Regions from separate parts of the Glutamicibacter sp. Je.9.36 genome, predicted to be linked through region 1. Evidence: riboswitches for the same ligand, from Rfam matches in the RefSeq annotation. Region 1 holds a riboswitch; each other region holds the start of a gene.
The links. A riboswitch is a leader RNA that binds a small molecule or an ion and turns the genes downstream of it on or off. The one in region 1 is predicted to bind thiamine pyrophosphate.
Positions count from the first base shown of each region.

Region 1 (4,590 bases):
CACGGCAACCTTGTCCCCACGGTCTTTAACTAGTCCACTGCCAAAGAAAATTCTCGTTGCCATGATGCTCGTCTTGGCTGCAGCATGCGTGACGGTCTATTCGGTACATGATGTGGGAGCGATCAGCCCCCAACCGGCGGTTGACTACGAAACTGCTGACTATTCGTATAGCAACCCAGCTCAGGATGGGCTACGCGCTTCCGCGGAAGTACTGCCGTATCTCTATTTGAGCTTTGGCTTCCTGATGGTATCCACCATTGTCGCTTCCATTGTGATTCTTCGACGCAAACCCTTGCCAGGGATCTCAGAACACAATAACCGGCTCTTGCGCACGACTTGGCTGAACCGGCTATATCGCACGGTCACCGTCTTGCTAGCTACACAAGCTGGGGAAGCCATTCACTACAAGGCGCGCTGGTTCCACGACGAATCAACAAAGTACATCGATGGCTCTGGGGCAGGCATCGACTACATGGACTCGATGTCCAGGATCGGCTCTACCTTGGATTGGGGCGCAAACTACGCGACGCTTGCGATTTCGGCGTTGATGCTGTTCTGGCGTCCTCCTATTAACTTCGAAAACCTTCGTACCACGACAGTCACCCCTTTCGTTCGAGCACGCACACAGCTACTCTCACTGCAATACTTCACCGCAGTCGTAACGCTCGTAGCGCTCTTTGCCGCGTGGTGGTTCTTGCCTGTCGTCGATGAAACCGAATGGCCTACCGGCGAGCGCGCCACCTGGAAGCTAGTACTCTTTGCCGGTGCTGCGATGCTGTACCTGGCAGTAAATGCCTTGTACTTGTGCTACATGAATTTGGTATCTCGACAGGTGTCCAACGCTCGTAGGCATTCGGCTTCCTTGCCCTTGTGGTCCTACATCGCCGCTGGCTTGCTTTTTGCCACCAGCGCCTATTTTCTGCTCGATCCGCCGCTGGACTATTTGTGGGGCTTTGTGCCTCCAGGCAAGACAGTGGTTGCGGGGTTGATCGTGCTGTTGCTGGCAACCCATCTTGGATTCGTCTGGTTCTCCCGCCGGGCAATTATTCCCTGGGCTGTCTCGTCGGCCGAAGAAATCTGGTACCGCAAGGTCCTGGAACTGCGTTCAATGCGTGTTATCACCAGTGCAGTGGTAGCCATGCTGCTCATTGGCTACGGATTCCCGGCCGGGCTGGGACTCTTTGCATTGCTCATCTTCGTTGTCCCAGCAGTCATTTTCCTAGAGCGCCCCGGTAGCGCCTTCGTGCGGGAACATCAGCCGGCAGCTACTTCATGAGCACGCAGATCAGTGTTGACCTCCAAGCAGCTACCCCGCCCTATGAGCAGATCCGCTCGCAGATTGCTTCATTGATCTCCCTGGGCGATCTGCCCTCGGGAAGCAAGCTGCCTACTGTGCGTGCGCTGGCCACGGACCTCGGCGTCGCTGCCGGGACAGTGGCGCGCGCCTACAAGGAGCTGGAAGCCGAAGAGCTGATCACCTCCCGGCGCCGGGCCGGCACAGTGGTCAACGAGCGGCCGCAGCCGGTGGACACCAGTGAAGATCTGCTGGCCGCCGTGGATCGCCTCTGGGCGCTGGCGGCCGCGCAGAAGGTGGATGCGGCCACGCTCAAGGCCTTGGTGGCGCGGCGCGAGCGTAAGTAACTTGTCCTCGGAACCGGTTGTGCGTACGCTCTATGGCAGTGACACGGGGTGTCGGATCAACCGACTGAGATAAGACCCGTAGAACCTGATCTAGTTCACGCTAGCGGAGGGATGTCGCATGGCTTTGCATGCAGTTGCCCAGAAATACCGGCAACAATCACCTTTGGTTTTTTGCCTGACCAATACCGTCGTATCCAATTTCACCGCCAATGTCCTGCTGGCATCCGGGGCTTCCCCGGCCATGACGGATCTGCCCGGAGAGGCCGGTCCATTCGCGCAGGCAGCTTCAGCCGTATTGGTGAATTTGGGAACTCCAAGCACTGAACAGCTGACCGCCATGGAAGAAGCTGTGCAGTCGGCGAGCGCTGCAGGCACCCCGTGGGTCCTGGATCCAGTGGCGGTGGGAGCGCTTCCGGTGCGCACGGAGTTTGCCCGGCGCATTGTCCGGCAACGCCCGACCCTGATTCGCGGCAACGCCTCGGAAATCCTGGCCCTGGCCGGCCGGCAATCTGCTTCGCGCGGTGTCGATGCCTTGGATGAGGTTTCTGCCGCCTTGGCGGCGGGACGCGAACTGGCCACGGAGCACGACTGCGTGGTGGCCATTTCCGGCCAGGCTGACGCCATCATCGACGCCACGCGTACCGTCTTGGTGCATACCAACGGAATTGGCTTGACCCGGATGACAGGTGGCGGCTGCGCCTTGGGCGCGGTCTGCGCCGGGATGGTTGCGGTCCACGATGACCCGTTCGAGGCCACCATCGCAGCCCACGGTTTCTATGGCCTGGCCGCGGAAAAGGCCTTGGCTGGCAGCTCCGGTCCGGGCAGCTTCGCAGTTGCCTTCCTTGATGCGCTGTCGGCTGCCGATCCCGGGGAACTGAAGACTTTGAAGTACGAGGAATTGAACCATGCATAATTACGGCGCTTATCTAGTAGCCAACACTGCCAGCTGCACCCCACGCAGCACCCTGGAAGTTATCGAGGGAGCCGTCGCCGGAGGGATCGGGTGGATCCAGCTGCGCGCCAAGGATGAAAGCGCCCGGGAATTCTTCGAGCTGGCCTGCGCGGCTGCCAAGCTCACCGAGGGCAAAGCCCAGTTGCTGATCAATGACCGCATTGACGTCTATCTCGCGGCACGGGCTGCTGGCGCAGCAGTGAACGGCATCCATATCGGGCAAAAAGATGTGCCGGTACAGCTGGCTCGCCAGATCATCGGCGAGGGCATCATCGGCTTGAGTGCTTCCAGCGATGAGCAATTGGCCCAGGCGAACAAGGACGCCTCGGTGATCGACTACCTCGGCGTAGGAGCCATCCGCGCCACTCCGACGAAAAAAGACCATCCTGTTCCCCTGGGACTGGACGGCTTTGCGCGAGCCGCCGCCTTGGCCAAGCTGCCCTGCGTAGCGATCGGCGCAATTACCCAAGACGATGCCGCCGCGATCCGCGCCGGCGGCGGCGCAGGCCTGGCCGTGGTCCGCGCCATCTGCAACGCCGAAGATCCGCAACTTGCCAGCGCGCAGCTGGTCGCAGCCTGGGAGGCCTCGAAATGAACATCCTATCCATCGCAGGCTCCGATCCTTCCGGCGGCGCCGGAATCCAAGCGGATCTGAAGGCCATTGCCGCCAACGGCGGCTACGGAATGTGCGTGATCACCGCTTTGACTGCACAAAACACCCATGGGGTGTCCGGAGTTCAGGCGATCAGCGGCGATTTCGTCCTCGCGCAGCTCGAAGCCGTGAGCACGGATATCCGCATCGATGCGATCAAGATCGGGATGCTGGCCAACGCCGAGGTGATCCGCGCAGTCACCAGCTGGCTGGAAACTGTTGACGCCCCCGTCGTGCTGGACCCGGTCATGGTGGCGACCAGCGGGGATCGCCTGCTCGACGACGAATCGGCCCTTGATTCGCTGCTGGATCGCGCCACGGTGATTACCCCGAACCTGCTGGAGCTGGCCAGCTTGCTGCGCGAGCCTGTGGCCCCTTCCTGGGACGAAGCCCTGCGCCAGGCCCAGCGGCTGGCTGCCAAGCACGACACGCTGGTGCTGGCCAAGGGCGGGCACCTGGCCGGGGCGGATTGCCCCGATGCCCTGGTGTCGGCGGGCGGGGTGCAGCTGGAGCTGCACGGACCGCGCCATGCCACCAGGAACACCCACGGCACCGGCTGCACCCTTTCCAGCACTCTGGCTACCCGCTTCGCTGCCACTGGAGATTGGATCTCCGCGTTGGAGCAATCCAAGTCCTATCTCTCCAAGGCCATCGCAGCGGCCGACCAATTGCAGGTGGGCAGCGGCCACGGCCCGGTCAACCACTTCATCGACTTCTTCGGCACGGCAGATCCCATGGGCGACTGGTGGCAGAAGATCCAGCCGATCCGCGAGGAAATCGACCAGCTGGATTTCATCACCCGTCTATCCGAGGGCACCTTGGACCGGGATGACTTCCACTACTACATCGCCCAGGATGCGCTGTATCTGCTGCGCTATGCCAAGGTGCTTTCGCTGGCCAGCTCGATGGCGCCGGATCTCGGTGCCCAGCGTTTCTGGTCGCGTGGCGCCAACGGCATCCTCGATGGCGAGCTGCAGCTGCACGGCAGCTACCTGGACGAGTTCGCTGATACGCCCAGCGCCACCACGCTGAACTACACCAACCACCTGGCCGCCAGCCAGGAGAGCTACGGGGAGCTGATTGCCGCGATCCTGCCTTGCTACTGGCTGTACCAGGACATCGGCAAGCGGTTGGCGGCAGCCAACCATGCCGAGCATCCTTATCGGCAATGGCTGGAAACCTATGCATCCGAGGAATTCGATTCCGCCACCGAGCAGGCGATCGAAATGGTCCGCCAGGCGTTCGAGCAGGCAGATCCGCAGCTGCGGGCCCGCATGGAGGCCGCTTTCATCCGCTCCGCGGAACATGAGCGCTCTTTCTTCGCGCAGGCGCACGAGAACCGAGT
Region 1 covers NZ_JBCPSN010000001.1:894,628-899,217, reverse strand. The annotation lists gene AAZQ98_RS04205 (hypothetical protein) at 1-1,276, shown strand, start outside; gene AAZQ98_RS04200 (GntR family transcriptional regulator) at 1,273-1,641, shown strand; TPP riboswitch at 1,676-1,770, shown strand; gene thiM (hydroxyethylthiazole kinase) at 1,760-2,554, shown strand; gene thiE (thiamine phosphate synthase) at 2,547-3,188, shown strand; gene thiD (bifunctional hydroxymethylpyrimidine kinase/phosphomethylpyrimidine kinase) at 3,185-4,590, shown strand, end outside.

Region 2 (4,590 bases), on a different contig from region 1:
TTGTGGAAATGATGCATGAACTTCGAATGATCCAGCCGCCGGCAGCGTTCGCACTGGGTTCCGGTACGCAGCGCTTTGTTCTTCGGGCAAGGCAAGGTGTTCCGGGAGCCATCGCTGTTCATCGTGATGTAGCCCAGGCAGAATTTCAATTCGCCAATGCGCAAGCTTAGTGAACGGTTGGATTCCAAGTATTCGGTGCTCCATTTTTCCGCTTGCCGAAGCCGGAGAATGGGGGCGCGTTCATGCTCTGAGAAGCTGATGCCATGGCAGAGCTGCCGGTGGTCGCTGGCGAATTCCATCGATGCCTTCCTCGAAGTTACCTCTTCAACGATAGTTCACCGGACATGGCTAGCTCCTGCAAGGCAGGTTGGCCGGAGCCTGCAGCCCGAAAGTTTGCTGGACGAATTCCCGATTCGTTCTGGCCTAATTCCTAGGAGAAGCCCTTAGGCTGGAACTGCACCGGAACCGTACCGCGGGCCGGGCCATAATCTGCTGAGGTGATCCAGGATTTCTGTCCCATTTGATGACAAGACTCGTGCAGTGGCCATCGCAGCTGCCGAGACCGCCCCTTCGCCGGCCGAGCTGCAGCGATTGACGCAGGCTTTCCGCCATGATTTCCAGCGTTTCATGATGGAGTACCAGTTTGCGGTGGACGAGGTGCTGACCAAGGTCTCGATCTTGCGTGAAGAGTTCTTGTATTTGCACAATTACAATCCAATTGAGCACGTCACTTCCCGGGTGAAAACTCCGGAGAGCATCATGCGCAAGGTCTCCCGCCGGAACATCTCCCCGTCCCTGCCTGCCATTCGCGAGAACATCAGCGACATTGCCGGCGTGCGCATTACCTGCAGTTTCGTCAAGGACATCTACAAGGTTCTGAACACGCTAACCTCGCAGAATGACCTGAAGGTCCTGCAAATCAAGGACTACATCAAGAACCCGAAGCCCAACGGCTATAAAAGTGTCCATGCGATCGTGCAGATCCCGGTCTACTTGTCCGATGGCCCGGTCGATGTCGTGGTGGAGCTGCAGATCCGTACCATTGCCCAGGATTTCTGGGCAAGCCTGGAACATAAGATCTTCTACAAGTACGAGGGCGAAGTTCCGGAACATCTCGTGCAAGAGCTTGCCGACGCGGCGGCCATGGCGACGAAACTCGACATGCAGATGCAGCGCTTGCATACCGAAGTCCACGGCCATGATGCCAATCAGGCACCGAGCCATGAGTCGGATTTCGATACGACAGCGATCCAGGGGCTGCTGTCCCTGGCTCAGCAAGCCAAGGACGGGAACCAGGAGAAGGACTTGGAGCACTAGCCGTTCATGACCTCGAAGGGCAATGCTGCTTCGGGGCCGGAAACCAAAAAAGATCCTCGGCCGAAGCCGAGGATCTTTGATTTGGTAGCGGCGCCGGGACTCGATCCCGGGACCTCACGATTATGAGTCGTGCGCTCTAACCAGCTGAGCTACGCCGCCACAAGTGAGAAGCAATCCAGTAGAAGCCAAGAAAGCTTCTCACTCAGAGCCCCCTGCCGGAATCGATCCGGCGACCTCGTTCTTACCAAGAACGCGCTCTACCACTGAGCTAAGGGGGCAACGAGTAAATACTCTACACGGATTTCCCGGCAAAGAAAAATCGGCGGATCGCCTCGGAAGAGATCCGAAAAATTCTGCAAAATCACTAGTCAATGACCATTTACCCCCTCACTCACTACCCCCGGGGACGAAGGGTGGGACAAAAAGTGCCCTGGTGACGATGCTCACGGGAGTGCTCCTCGTGGTCAATCGCGGATTTGCCCGGGTGCGCAGGATAGAATCCCGCGGATTCTTCCCGGGGGCCAAGCGTCGAATTACCCCGCTTGGAACTTCGGAACACCTCCCCCTTTTCCCGCTCCAGAACCCCGGGTCGAGCGGCACTTGGGCAACGCCCGATCCACCCAGGCGCCCAGGCGCTGCTCCGGTGCCCGGCAGCTGGATCCCAGGCCGTGAACCGAGGTGCTGGAAACCGCCCGGAAGACAACAGCTCCTTGCCGCCCATTCCGGTCTTGAGTAGGAATATTGTGACCTCAGCAACAAATCCCCGACAGATTTTGCAAACCTCAAAAACCTGTGTAAAGTATTTACCTGTTGCCCCCTTAGCTCAGTGGTAGAGCGCGTTCTTGGTAAGAACGAGGTCGCCGGATCGATTCCGGCAGGGGGCTCGAAATAAGAGAGGCAATCTGGTTCCAGATTGCCTCTCTTTTCGTTTGCCCCCAGATGCCGTGAACTCACTGCGAGCGTGGCCCAGGCCGCACCCCAGGGCGCACCCCACCCTGCAGCACCGGCTATCGGCCGCGTCTTGCGCCCCCGGATTCCAGGTACCACCGGCAAGAGTCTCCGGCCAACGAAAAGCATCCTGGCCCGCAGCAGCCGGCCCTTCCCACTTCCTTGATGTCAGGCCCTGACCACTGGGTTTGCGTTTCTTCCTCGCAAGCGTGCTAAGTTGTTCGCGACCACACGGGTGCCCTGGCAAGGGCTGAGATCGGGCTATCGCCGTCCGCGACCGTTGAACCTGTCCGGGTAATGCCGGCGAAGGAAGTGAGTTTCCCCAGTGGAACAAATTGAACAGCACCCTGCCCACACCCTTGCCTACCGCGAATCTGCGGGAATTTCTGTTCCCGTCACGCAGATCCAATTGGCAGACTCCCCCAATGGAAAGCCCAACGAGCCGCTGGCGGTATATCGCACCAGCGGACCGGGAAGCGAGCCCACCCAAGGCCTGCAGCCCTTCCGCGAGCGGTGGATTCTGGAACGCGGGGACGTGGAAACCTATGCAGGCCGCGAACGCAACCTGCACGACGACGGGCGCTCAGCGGTCCGCCGCGGCACGGCCAGCGCGGAATGGGCCGGACGCTCAGCCCCGCCACTGCGGGCCGTTGGCGGAGCCCGCGTGACGCAAATGCACTATGCGCGTGCCGGGATCATCACCCCGGAAATGCGCTATGTGGCCCTGCGCGAGGAATGCGATGTCGAGCTGGTGCGCAGCGAGCTCGCGGCCGGACGAGCCATCATCCCGGCGAACATCAACCACCCGGAATCCGAGCCGATGATCATCGGCAAGGCGTTCCTGGTCAAGATCAACGCGAATATCGGCAACTCGGCGGTGACCAGCTCCATCGCAGAAGAAGTCTCCAAGCTCCAGTGGGCGGCCAAATGGGGCGCGGACACGGTAATGGACCTGTCCACCGGAGATGACATCCACACCACCCGCGAGTGGATCATCCGCAACTCCCCGGTCCCCATCGGCACCGTGCCGATCTACCAGGCGTTGGAGAAGGTCAATGGCGAAGCCAACGAACTGACCTGGGAGATCTTCCGCGACACCGTCATTGAGCAGTGCGAGCAGGGCGTGGACTACATGACCATCCACGCCGGGGTGCTGCTGCGCTACATCCCGCTGACCGCCAACCGGGTCACCGGCATGGTCTCGCGTGGCGGGTCCATCATGGCCGGCTGGTGTCTGGCGCACCACCAGGAGAATTTCCTCTACACCCACTTCGATCAGCTGTGCGAGATCTTCGCGCAGTACGACGTGGCCTTCTCGCTGGGCGACGGCCTGCGCCCGGGCTCCATCGCAGATGCGAATGACGCCGCCCAGTTCGCCGAGCTGGACACCCTGGCCGAGCTGACCAAGCGCGCCTGGAAATACGATGTGCAGGTGATGGTCGAAGGCCCGGGGCATATCCCGTTCCATCTGGTGCGCGAGAATGTGGAACGCCAGCAGCAGCTGTGCGACGGGGCGCCGTTCTATACCCTGGGCCCGCTGGTCACCGACATCGCCCCGGGCTACGACCACATCACCAGCGCCATTGGCGCCACGGAGATCGCACGGTACGGGACCGCGATGCTCTGCTACGTCACTCCCAAGGAGCATCTGGGACTGCCCAACCGGGATGATGTGAAGACCGGGGTGATCACCTACAAGATCGCTGCGCACGCCGCCGATCTTGCCAAGGGCCACCCGGGCGCCACAGCGCGGGATGATGCGCTGAGCAAGGCGCGCTTCGAGTTCCGCTGGAATGACCAGTTCGCGTTGTCCCTTGACCCGGTCACCGCACAGGAATTCCATGATGAGACCTTGCCGGCCGAGCCGGCCAAGACCGCCCACTTCTGCTCCATGTGCGGGCCGAAGTTCTGCTCCATGCGAATCTCCCAGGATATCCGCGACGAGTACGGCTCGGCCGAGGCGCAAGCCGCATTGGCCGGGATGGCGCAGAAAAGCAGGCAGTTCCTGGAAAGCGGCGGCACGGTCTATCTCGGGGACGGGATCCCGGTGGGAACTCCTGCTCCGTAAATAGCCTGCGGCGCACGAAAAACGCCCTTGGGGCAAGCTTTCGGCTTGCCCCAAAGGCGTTATTCAATGCTGTTCAGCTGCGTGCGACAGGCTTAGTAGTCGCGACGTCCACCGCTGCGGCCCGAGTCGCTGAAGCGATCCTTGCCGCCGCGTCCGCCGCCGCCGAAGCCGCCACGGCCGCCGCCGCGTCCGCCACCGAAACCGCCACGTCCGCCACTGCGTCCGCCGCCGAAGCCACCACCACGGCCGCCACGGAA
Region 2 covers NZ_JBCPSN010000005.1:223,840-228,429, forward strand. The annotation lists gene AAZQ98_RS13850 (DUF2797 domain-containing protein) at 1-299, opposite strand, end outside; gene AAZQ98_RS13855 (GTP pyrophosphokinase) at 541-1,317, shown strand; tRNA gene AAZQ98_RS13860 (tRNA-Met) at 1,400-1,476, opposite strand; tRNA gene AAZQ98_RS13865 (tRNA-Thr) at 1,524-1,595, opposite strand; tRNA gene AAZQ98_RS13870 (tRNA-Thr) at 2,130-2,201, shown strand; TPP riboswitch at 2,487-2,594, shown strand; gene thiC (phosphomethylpyrimidine synthase ThiC) at 2,591-4,333, shown strand; gene AAZQ98_RS13880 (DEAD/DEAH box helicase) at 4,426-4,590, opposite strand, start outside.
Region 2: linked by a shared signal. The riboswitch ahead of thiC (phosphomethylpyrimidine synthase ThiC) and the one ahead of thiM (hydroxyethylthiazole kinase) in region 1 are both predicted to bind thiamine pyrophosphate.

Region 3 (4,590 bases), on a different contig from region 1:
GTCGTTGCAGATTGGACAGCTCGACGGTGTCATCGTCGATGACCCCGAGGGTGCCGATTCCCGCAGCGACCAGGTAGCTGGCAATGGGACTGCCCAGGCCCCCGGCTCCGATAACCAGCACCTTGGCGTTGGCGATGCGTCGTTGCCCTTCTTCTCCCACCCCGGGCAGGGACAAGTGCCGGGAGTAGCGCGCCAGCTCTTCCGGTTCCAGCTCCGCGCCGGGTGCTACCAGGGCTTCCCGGCTCACGAGAAGTCACCGACCAGGGTTTGCATCATGCCTTCGGCCGGCGAGGAGGCCAGTGCGGTATCGCGGCGCGGGATCCGGCCAGCGAGCCGCGCGGCGCGCCCGGCACGCACGGCATCCTTCATGGCCCTGGCCATGAGCGGCGCGTTGTGCGCCCGGGTCACCGCGCTGGCCAGCAGCACCGCGTCGCAGCCGAGCTCCATGGCCAGGGCCGCATCCGAGGCGGTGCCCACCCCGGCGTCAAGGATCACCGGTACCTGCGCGCGCGAGACGATGGTGGAAATATTGTGCGGATTCAGGATCCCCAGTCCCGAGCCGATCGGCGCTCCGGCCGGCATGATTGCCGCAACCCCGGCGTCCTGCAGGCGCTGGGCAAGTGCCGGATCATCATTGGTGTAGGCGAAGACCTGGAACCCGTCGGCCACTAGTTGCTCGGTGGCCGCATGCAGTTCCAGCGGGTCCGGCAGCAGCGTGTGCTCATCGGCAATGACTTCGAGCTTGATCCAATTGGTTTCCAGAGCTTCACGGGCCAGGTGCGCGGTGAGGATCGCATCGCGGGCGGTGAAGCATCCAGCGGTGTTGGGCAGCGCAATCACGTTGTTGCGCTGCAGCAGTTCATACACGTTGCCTGCGCCGGCCGCCGAAAAGTGGCGGATGGCCACGGTGGTCAGCTCCGTTCCGGAGGCCTGCAGGGCGCTTTCCAGGGTGGTCAGCGAACTCGCTCCCCCGGTGCCGAGGATCAAGCGCGAGGACAAGGTGCGTCCGGCGATTTGGAATGGGTCGCTGTGGATGTCCAGCTCGGTGATGTTGCGCGTTTCCATGCCTAGCCTCCCTGGGCCGCGGTAACGAGTTCAATGCTGTGCCCGTCGGCCAGCAGGTAGCTATTCCAGGCGCTGCGTGGAACGACAGCGCCATTGACGGCGGCGGCAACTCCGAGCTTGCTGCCGTCAGCGGCCACCGAGTTGGCGTCCAGTTCCTTGCCGATTTGCGTGCTGATGAATTCGCGAAGGGTGGTTCCTTCGTCCAGGTTCAGTTGCCGTGAATTGAAATTGATGCCGATGCTTGTCATGGTTGCTGCTCCGTTCGGTGAGCGGTCTAGGTTGCGTTGGCAAAGCGGTGGGGATCCACAGCCTGGTGCAAGGGGTGGGATTGGCAGCCGTGGGCGAGATCCACAGTGAGCGTTGCGCCCAGCGGAGCCAGCAGCACGCCGTGCCGGGAGTACCCGGTGCAGAGCAGCAGCCCTGGATCAAGGCGTCCCAGCAGCGGCCGGTCATCTGGCGTGGCGGGACGTGCCCGGGCCGTTGCCTCGTTCAGCGTGCAGTCGCTGATGCCGGGGACCAGCTTTCGCGCGTTGTCCAGCAGCAGGTGCATCGCGCCAATGTTCACCGCTTGTTGACGGTCTTCACGGACGCTGGCGCCAAGGACGAGGCTGCTGTCCCTTCTCGGCACCAGATACACCTGTTCCCGGTGCACGATGCCGCGGATGGTGCGGGTGATGAGCGGCGGGCCTGCTGGTCCCTGGATCCGGAGGATGTCCCCGTAGACCGGGCGCAGCGGAAGTTCGTTCAAGCCATCGAGGGTTCCAAGACCGGTGGCCACGATGGTTTGCTCCGCTTCGAGGATTCGGCCTGATGCGGTGCGCACAGCGGTGGTCCGCTTCCCGTCGGTCACCAGTGCCTGCGCCCATTCCTCGACCAGGTGCGGACGCAGATGCTCCAACAGGATCTTGACGATGGATCGAGGGTCGACCTGGTGGTCATCTTGGCACAGGACCGCGCCAGCAATATTGGCGGCCAAGGCTGGTTCGAGCTTGCGGGCTTGGCTGGGCAGCAGCTTCTGCGCTGACAGGCCGAGGGATATCTGCAGTTCGGCCAGCTCGTGCAGGACTTCGCGGTCCGCAGGCTCTGCGGCGACAACGAGCGTGGAGTTCTGCAAGTAGTCCGGGCGTTGCCCGGTGGCCGATTCGATGCGCTCGATGAACTGCGGGTAGGCGGCATTCGAGGCGGCAAGCAGCTGATGCAACGGGCCATTGCCCCAGACCGTTTCAGCTGCCGGGGCCAGCATTCCTGCTGCCGCGTAGCTTGCACCTTGGCCGGGTGCCGGATCGATGAGGGTGACCGTGTGTGCGCGTGATTCCAGCTCGAACGCGACGGCCAGGCCGATTATCCCGGCGCCAACAATGTTGACATGCACAAGGGCACGCTTCCTTCCTACGGCGGCATGACCCGCATCAGGTGTAGCGGTCGGCTCGGTGCCCTCTCAGCCTGGTCGATTCAGGCTCCCGCGGATTACAGCGATTATAAGCATGATGCAGCTCATAAAGTCGAACTTCATTGAACGCAGTTCCGTCATCTTCTGTGATGTACTAGCTGACATGGCATTCCATGACTTCCCTATCGTGCTTCCCCAAGGTTCTGCGCTATCCAGCACCATCATCTCGTTGGAGCAAGAACTCTTGGAATCCAGCCAACGCCATAGCCAGGAGCAATTGCAGCGGCGCTTGCATCCTCGGTTCGCCGAGGTGGGAGCCAGCGGGCGAGTCTATGATCGCGAGGCCATCATTGCCCAGCTGGCCCGGGAGCCGGCACGGGATGCCGGGGCGTTGAAAGTCGAAAGCCCGGTGGCTCTCCAGCTTTCAGACCAGCTGGTGCTGCTGCGCTGGAAGCTGCTCGCCGGTTCCCCCAGCGAACGCAGTTCACTGTGGATCCATGAGCAGGGCCGCTGGCAGCTGCTCTTCCACCAGGGCACGGCCGCCGCTCATCCGCAGCCATCTGCAGGACCGGAGGAAGCCGTGCATGCCGACGGTGAATTCACGGTGCGCCGGCTGCGCCTTTCGGATGCCGAAGCGGTCTTCGAGGCATTCTCCTCGAACCCCGACATGTTGCGCCAAGGCGACGCCGATTCCCCGCAAAAGGCTGAGTCGTATGTGCGCGCACTGCTGGAGGCCGGGGAACGCCAGCAGGCGATGGCCGTCGCATATCGGGATCGGCTGGTGGGCCTGGTGTGCGGTACGGTCGACCCGGCCAATCGGAACGCGTGGGTTTGGTATTGGATGAACCAGAATTACCGGGGCCGGTCGCTGGCCACCCGTGCCGTGGCAACCTTGGTGGATTACCTGTTCGACGAGCTGGGACTGTACCGCTTGGAGCTGGGCTTGCGGGCAAATAATCCCGGGTCGAAGCATGTGGCAGAAAGCAACGGCTTCCTGCACGAAGGCGTCGAGCGGGGCAAATTCCTGGTTGCCGGAGAACGCATCGATGTGCACACCTACGCACGGTTGCGTACCGATGGCGGCTCTGCGGTCATGCCCTTGCCGTGGGGCACGCAGCAGTAGCTTGGCGGGCCTCAAAAAAGTCGCGGAATCCGGTCTTGGATTCCGCGACTTCTTATCTGTCCCTCAGGTTTTGTGATGCGTGGTTAGATGCCTGGGTTCGATGCCGGTGGCGTCGAGTCCGGGCTGTTGGTGGCCTGTTGGGCCTCCATCTTTTTCAGCGTGCGGGCCGCAGCATCACGACCGCCGAGGCCAAAGGCCAGAGCCGCTGCCAATGCTGCGCCAATGACGATTGCGCCGAAGGCCATGTTGATGATCGAATCGGCGATACCCATGTACTTCAGGCCCATCGCCACGAACAGCGCAATTGCCGTGTAGCGGATGATCTTCGAAGCAGTAGTGTCACCCAAGAAGCGGCCAATGACGTTGGCGATGACGAAACCTGCGGCGATAATTGCTGCGCCGAAGAGGATCTTGCCGCCCAAGGCCAGGATCTCATTGAGGATATTGGTGATCGCTGGGAAGTTCAGCATCTGGGCCGCCATCACACCGAAGAACAGCACGATAGCAATCTTGACGATGCCAGCGATGATTCCCGAAGCGCTCTTGCCCTCGGGAACTACGCCCCACTGGGCAACAACGGTGTCGGTACCCACGCCGTGGAGGGTGGATTCAAGTAGCTGGCCGACGAACTTGGCAATCAGGATACCTACGGCCAAGAGCGCCAAGGCCATGATGACCTGCGGGATTGCGGTGAAGACCAGCTGCAGCATCTGCTGGGCAGGTACCGAAATTGCCGCGATGCCCAGAACCTGCAGGGCTGATATTGCGACGACTAGCAGGATCAAGGCGAAGACGATGTTGGCAATGATGTCAACGATCTTCGCTTGGGATTCGCGAGACTGAACTTCATCTACTGGTTCGTTGCCTGGGGTGACCTTGCGGACCAGTCCGCTAAAATCGACAGTTCCCAAACCGGTCCTCAGCAGCTGGCGAACGATATTCGCGATGACGTAGCCAATGAAGAAGATGAAGCCCGCACCGATGAGGTTGGGGATGAAGGCCATGACGCCGC
Region 3 covers NZ_JBCPSN010000005.1:63,235-67,824, forward strand. The annotation lists gene AAZQ98_RS12995 (ThiF family adenylyltransferase) at 1-247, opposite strand, end outside; gene AAZQ98_RS13000 (thiazole synthase) at 244-1,065, opposite strand; gene thiS (sulfur carrier protein ThiS) at 1,068-1,313, opposite strand; gene thiO (glycine oxidase ThiO) at 1,340-2,437, opposite strand; TPP riboswitch at 2,435-2,539, opposite strand; gene AAZQ98_RS13015 (GNAT family N-acetyltransferase) at 2,550-3,578, shown strand; gene AAZQ98_RS13020 (mechanosensitive ion channel) at 3,662-4,590, opposite strand, start outside.
Region 3: linked by a shared signal. The riboswitch ahead of thiO (glycine oxidase ThiO) and the one ahead of thiM (hydroxyethylthiazole kinase) in region 1 are both predicted to bind thiamine pyrophosphate.

Region 4 (4,590 bases), on a different contig from region 1:
GGGCTCAGCCCTGCCAGCGGGAAGAACACCACGGTCGCCACGATCACCACCAGCGCCGAAACCCAATCCAAGGTGGTGATCAACGGCAGTGTTGCCGCAGCCACCGCACCGAGCTTGGCCAGCGGATTGATCTTCGCCAACCAGCTATGCCCTACCGGCGCATCAAGCACCGGCCCCTGGCGCGGGATACCAGCTTCCGGGGTGCCGGCAGTGAGCACCAGGTCCCTTGCTTTGAGCACCGAGGCAAAGTGATCGTCGTGGGTGACGGCAATGATCGCGGTGCCCTGCTGCAATTCCTCAACCAGCAGCCCGGCCAGTTCCCTCCACGTATTCGCATCCTGCCCGAAGGTCGGTTCGTCGAGGATCAGCACCTGGGGGGATGCGGCCAGAACAGTGGCCACGGACAAGCGCCGCTTCTCGCCGCCGGAGAGGGTGAACGGGTTCGCGTCAGCCAAATGCGCCAGGCCCAAGCGTTCCAGCAACGCGTCGACGCGCGCCTGGACCTGGGCCGGCTCGTACTTCGGCGCATCGGCGCTGCTGGCCTGCGCGCGGCTGGGAGCGAAAGCCAGCTCTTCCCGAACGCTCTGGGTCACGAATTGGTGTTCGGGTTCCTGGAACACCGAACCGATCCGCCCAATTAATGCACCGGCCTTCCAGGCAAACGGGGAATTGCCCAGACCGTCGGCCAGTTGCGCGGTGGCCGCCAACTCGCCGTCGGCCGGGACGAGCAATCCGCCCAAGGTCAAGGCCAGCGTCGACTTTCCAGCGCCATTCTCGCCGCGAATCACCGTCGCGGTGCCCGCTTGCACATTCACGTCCACCGCTTGGGTGCGCGGTGCCGTGGCGGTGCGGGCGGATACCAGCTGCTGCGCTTCCAGCAGCATGGCACCGGCACCGTTCGTTGCCCGGGCCACCTGCGGGAAGTAGCCTGGAATCCACAGCCCGGCAGCAGCCAGCTCCTCGCGCACCGTTTCATCGGTGTACAGCTGCTGCGGGTCCAGATCGTGCGCGACTCCCCCACCGGGCTGCAGCACGATAACCCGGTCCACATGCTGCGCCCAGGCTTCAATCCGGTGTTCCACGACGACCAGCGTGGCACCGGAAAGCCGGGCGGCGTTCAGCACCGCATCGCGCAAGAGCTCAATGCTCTGCGGGTCCACATTGGCAGTCGGTTCATCGAGCAGCATGACCCTTGGTTCCATGGCCAGAATGCCGGCCAAGGCCAACCGCTGTTTCTGCCCGCCGGAAAGTTGCTGGGTGCGGTGCTCGAAGGACAGCGCCCCCAGACCCACAGCGTCCAGCACTTCGGGGATCCGCTGGCGGATCAGTTCGGGATCCATTCCGAGGTTCTCGGCGCCAAAGGCCACATCATCGGCGACCCTGCTTTGCACTACCTGGGTTTCCGGGTCTTGCTGCATCAAGCCCACCGGGTGGCTCCGGATGAAGGCATCGCTGCCGTCGATGAGCAGCCGGCCAGCGACCTGATCGTCCTCATCCGCTTCCAGCAACCCGGCCATCGCGTGCAGCAAGGTTGACTTGCCGGCGCCCGATGGACCGACCAGCAGCACCTTCTCACCGGCGTGGATCGCAAGGTCCAGTCCCGAGATGGCAGGGTTCTGCCTCTCGGAGTGCTGCCAGCCGAACCCCGTTGCGGTGATGGCGGCGCCGCGCTGGGTCAGCGAGGCTGCGCCGGAATTGGCAAAGGAACTCATTTTGCGCTTTCCAGGTGCGCGCGCCGGCTCGGCAGGGCGCTCAATGCACCGGTCTTCGCCAGTCCACGCGTGGCCAACCAGGACAGCAGCCCTGCGACGACTACGCCGGAAATGCCGGTGGCGATCACGTGGAAGATCTTCATTCCGGCGGTGTACTCAACGTAGTAGGCCAGGATGTAGGCCTCGGAAATGCCGGCGAACAAGCCGGCGAACAAGCCGGCCAGCAGCGCCACGCCCAGGTTCCACTTGCGGTAGCGGAATGCTGCGAAGACCAGCTCTGCACCCAGGCCCTGGACCAGGCCGGAGATCAGTACGGTCAAGCCGTAGTGCGAGCCGAGCAGCGCTTCAACTACGGCGGCCAGCAGCTCGCAGTAGATTGCGGCGCCTGGCTTGCGGATGATCAGTGCGCCGAGCACCGCCGGGAAGAGCCACATGCCGGTGAGCAGCGCGGTGGCTGGCGGGAAAGCCGCAAAGGCGAGAGAGAACAGGCCATAGCCGGCACTCCACGCCCAGAAAATGACCCCTGAAGCGACGGCGATCACCGAGGCGACGACGATATCAACTACACGCCAGCCGGTGCGCTGCTTCGAAACTGTTTCGTTCATTGCTGGTCCTCCTGTGGAAAGGAGGGGAGATGGACGGAATGAGGGCATACTGCCGCGCCTATCCGCATCCGAGATGCTCGACTTCCTTCGCCGGTACTAGCCGGGGCAGGTTCGAGGGTCTGCGATCTATCGCACTCTCAGCGTCTTGCGACTTTTTTTAAAAGTCTGACGCTCCCCTGTCGGAATAATTACTGCTCCCCCACCATACCGCAGGTATGCTGGGCAGAGGAACGATATGTCAAGAGCTTGATCGCGAGGAAAAAATGGATAAAGTGCAGAAACTTGCCACTACCGGTATCACCGTTGGCGCTGGCATGCTCGGCGGCAAGCTGGTTGATTTCCTTTGGTTGAAGGCAACCGGCAGCAAAGCACCACGCAAGGGCACTGAGGAAGCAGCGGAAGCTTCTTTCCGCCGTGCCTTGGGCTTCGCAGTCGTTTCGGCCCTGGTGGCAGCTATCCTGCAGACCGTGGCTGACCGCAGCGCCAACAAGGTTGTTGCCAAGTTCACCAAGTAAGCTTCGGCCTCGAGCCAAAAGCGGGAGCCGCCCAGAGGGGCGGCTCCCGCTTTTTTCAGTCTTGTTCGTCCTGCGATTCGGCCTTGGAGAACGGAGTAGTTCCGGTCGGCGGTGTGCCATTGACCTTGTTGACCACGCGGCTGAGCTCATCGGAGAACAGGATCTCCTTGGCAGCGTGCTTGGTCCGGTAGCCGGAACGGCCAATCATGTGGGCCGAGACCGGTGCGGTCAATAGCTGCATGCCCCAGGCCAGTGCGAGCACCGGGATCACAGCCCAGCTGCGCAGGTAAATGGCCAACCCAGCGAAAATCAGCAGGAAGCCGAGCACCTGCGGTTTGGTCGCTGCATGCATGCGGGTGAGCATGTCCGGGAAGGTCAGCAAGCCGATGCCTGCGATCAAGGACATCAGGCAGCCAACAATCAGCAGAATGGCAACGAGGACATCGAGGAAGAGTTCCATTAGGCGTTCCTCTGATCCGAAACGAAGCGCGAAACGGTCACCGAGCCGATGAAGCCGAGCATGCAGGCGGCCACGACGAACAGCAAGTAGTCGGTGTGCTTATGCAGCACCATTTCCAGGCACAGGGCGGCGGAGATGATCAGCAGCATCACATCCAAGGCCAGCACCCGGTCAAGGATCGACGGCCCCTTGGCAACACGGACCAGGCAGGCGACGGCACCGAGCCCGAGCATGATGCCGCAGATCCAAATGACGATATCCAGCATGTTACCCCTTCCTCGCATCAAAGTTCGGTCCGCATTCGCTCTTGATCGCTTCGTACTCGTCGCGGCTGCCAATAGCCATGATCAGCCGGCGTTCGATATCCCGGATGGCGGCGCGCGCCTTCTCCACGTCCGCAGGCGATTCGATATCGATGTAGTGCAGGTACAGCGTCGACGAGCTGCGGTCCACGTCGATCACGAAGGAGCCCGGGATCAGCGTGAGCACGTGGCCCACGGTCATTACGATCAGGTCCGAGCCGGTGCGCAGCGGGACCGCAATGATCGCGCTGCGGGTGCCCTTCCCGCGGACCAGGGCCAGCCAGGCCACATGGACGCTGGCCGCGAAGACCTGCCCGAGGAACCAGGTGAACAGCTTCAGGCAGTACCAGGGATTGATCCGGCCCGAAAGGACCACCGGCGGCAGCGGGAACAGGTTCACGATCAGCAGCGCGATGATCACGCCGAAGATCATGTTCCCCAGGGAGAAGTCCTGCCAGAGAGCCCCCCAGACGAAGAGCAGCAGCAGAAGCAGCGGCCATTCCTGCTTGAGTGTCGCGCGGTGGCGCACGCCGGAGGTATCCAGCGCATCGTCAATGCGCTGGTCACGCGGTTCAAAGTTCTTGTTCGGCATCATCCCTCCAATCAGAATGGCAAGATCGAGCTGATATACGGTTCGCGGGCAATCAGTTCCGCAGCCACCCGTTGGCAGAATTCGAAGATCGGCCCGGCAAAGACGGTCAGGGCGATGCCCGCAAGCACCAGCGAACCGGTGGCGTAGCGCATGCCCCATGGCAAGGACTCGGCTTCCAGCTGCTTGGCCAGTTTCAATCCCAAGCGGGGGTTCTGCGCGCCGCCGGCCAACGTCTCGTCGGCAACCTGCGTCGCTTCGGCCACCAGGTCCTGGTTGGGCACCTCGGCATCAGCGGCACGGCGCCAGAACACACGGGCCCACACGCGGATGATCGCCATCAAGGTCAGCAAGCTGGTCAGCAATCCGGCGCCGATCACGACCCAGGTCAGCGGATCAGCATCCTG
Region 4 covers NZ_JBCPSN010000009.1:56,365-60,954, forward strand. The annotation lists gene AAZQ98_RS16860 (ATP-binding cassette domain-containing protein) at 1-1,712, opposite strand, end outside; gene AAZQ98_RS16865 (ECF transporter S component) at 1,709-2,317, opposite strand; TPP riboswitch at 2,383-2,505, opposite strand; gene AAZQ98_RS16870 (DUF4235 domain-containing protein) at 2,581-2,832, shown strand; gene mnhG (monovalent cation/H(+) antiporter subunit G) at 2,888-3,292, opposite strand; gene AAZQ98_RS16880 (monovalent cation/H+ antiporter complex subunit F) at 3,292-3,558, opposite strand; gene AAZQ98_RS16885 (Na+/H+ antiporter subunit E) at 3,560-4,186, opposite strand; gene AAZQ98_RS16890 (Na+/H+ antiporter subunit D) at 4,198-4,590, opposite strand, start outside.
Region 4: linked by a shared signal. The riboswitch ahead of AAZQ98_RS16865 (ECF transporter S component) and the one ahead of thiM (hydroxyethylthiazole kinase) in region 1 are both predicted to bind thiamine pyrophosphate.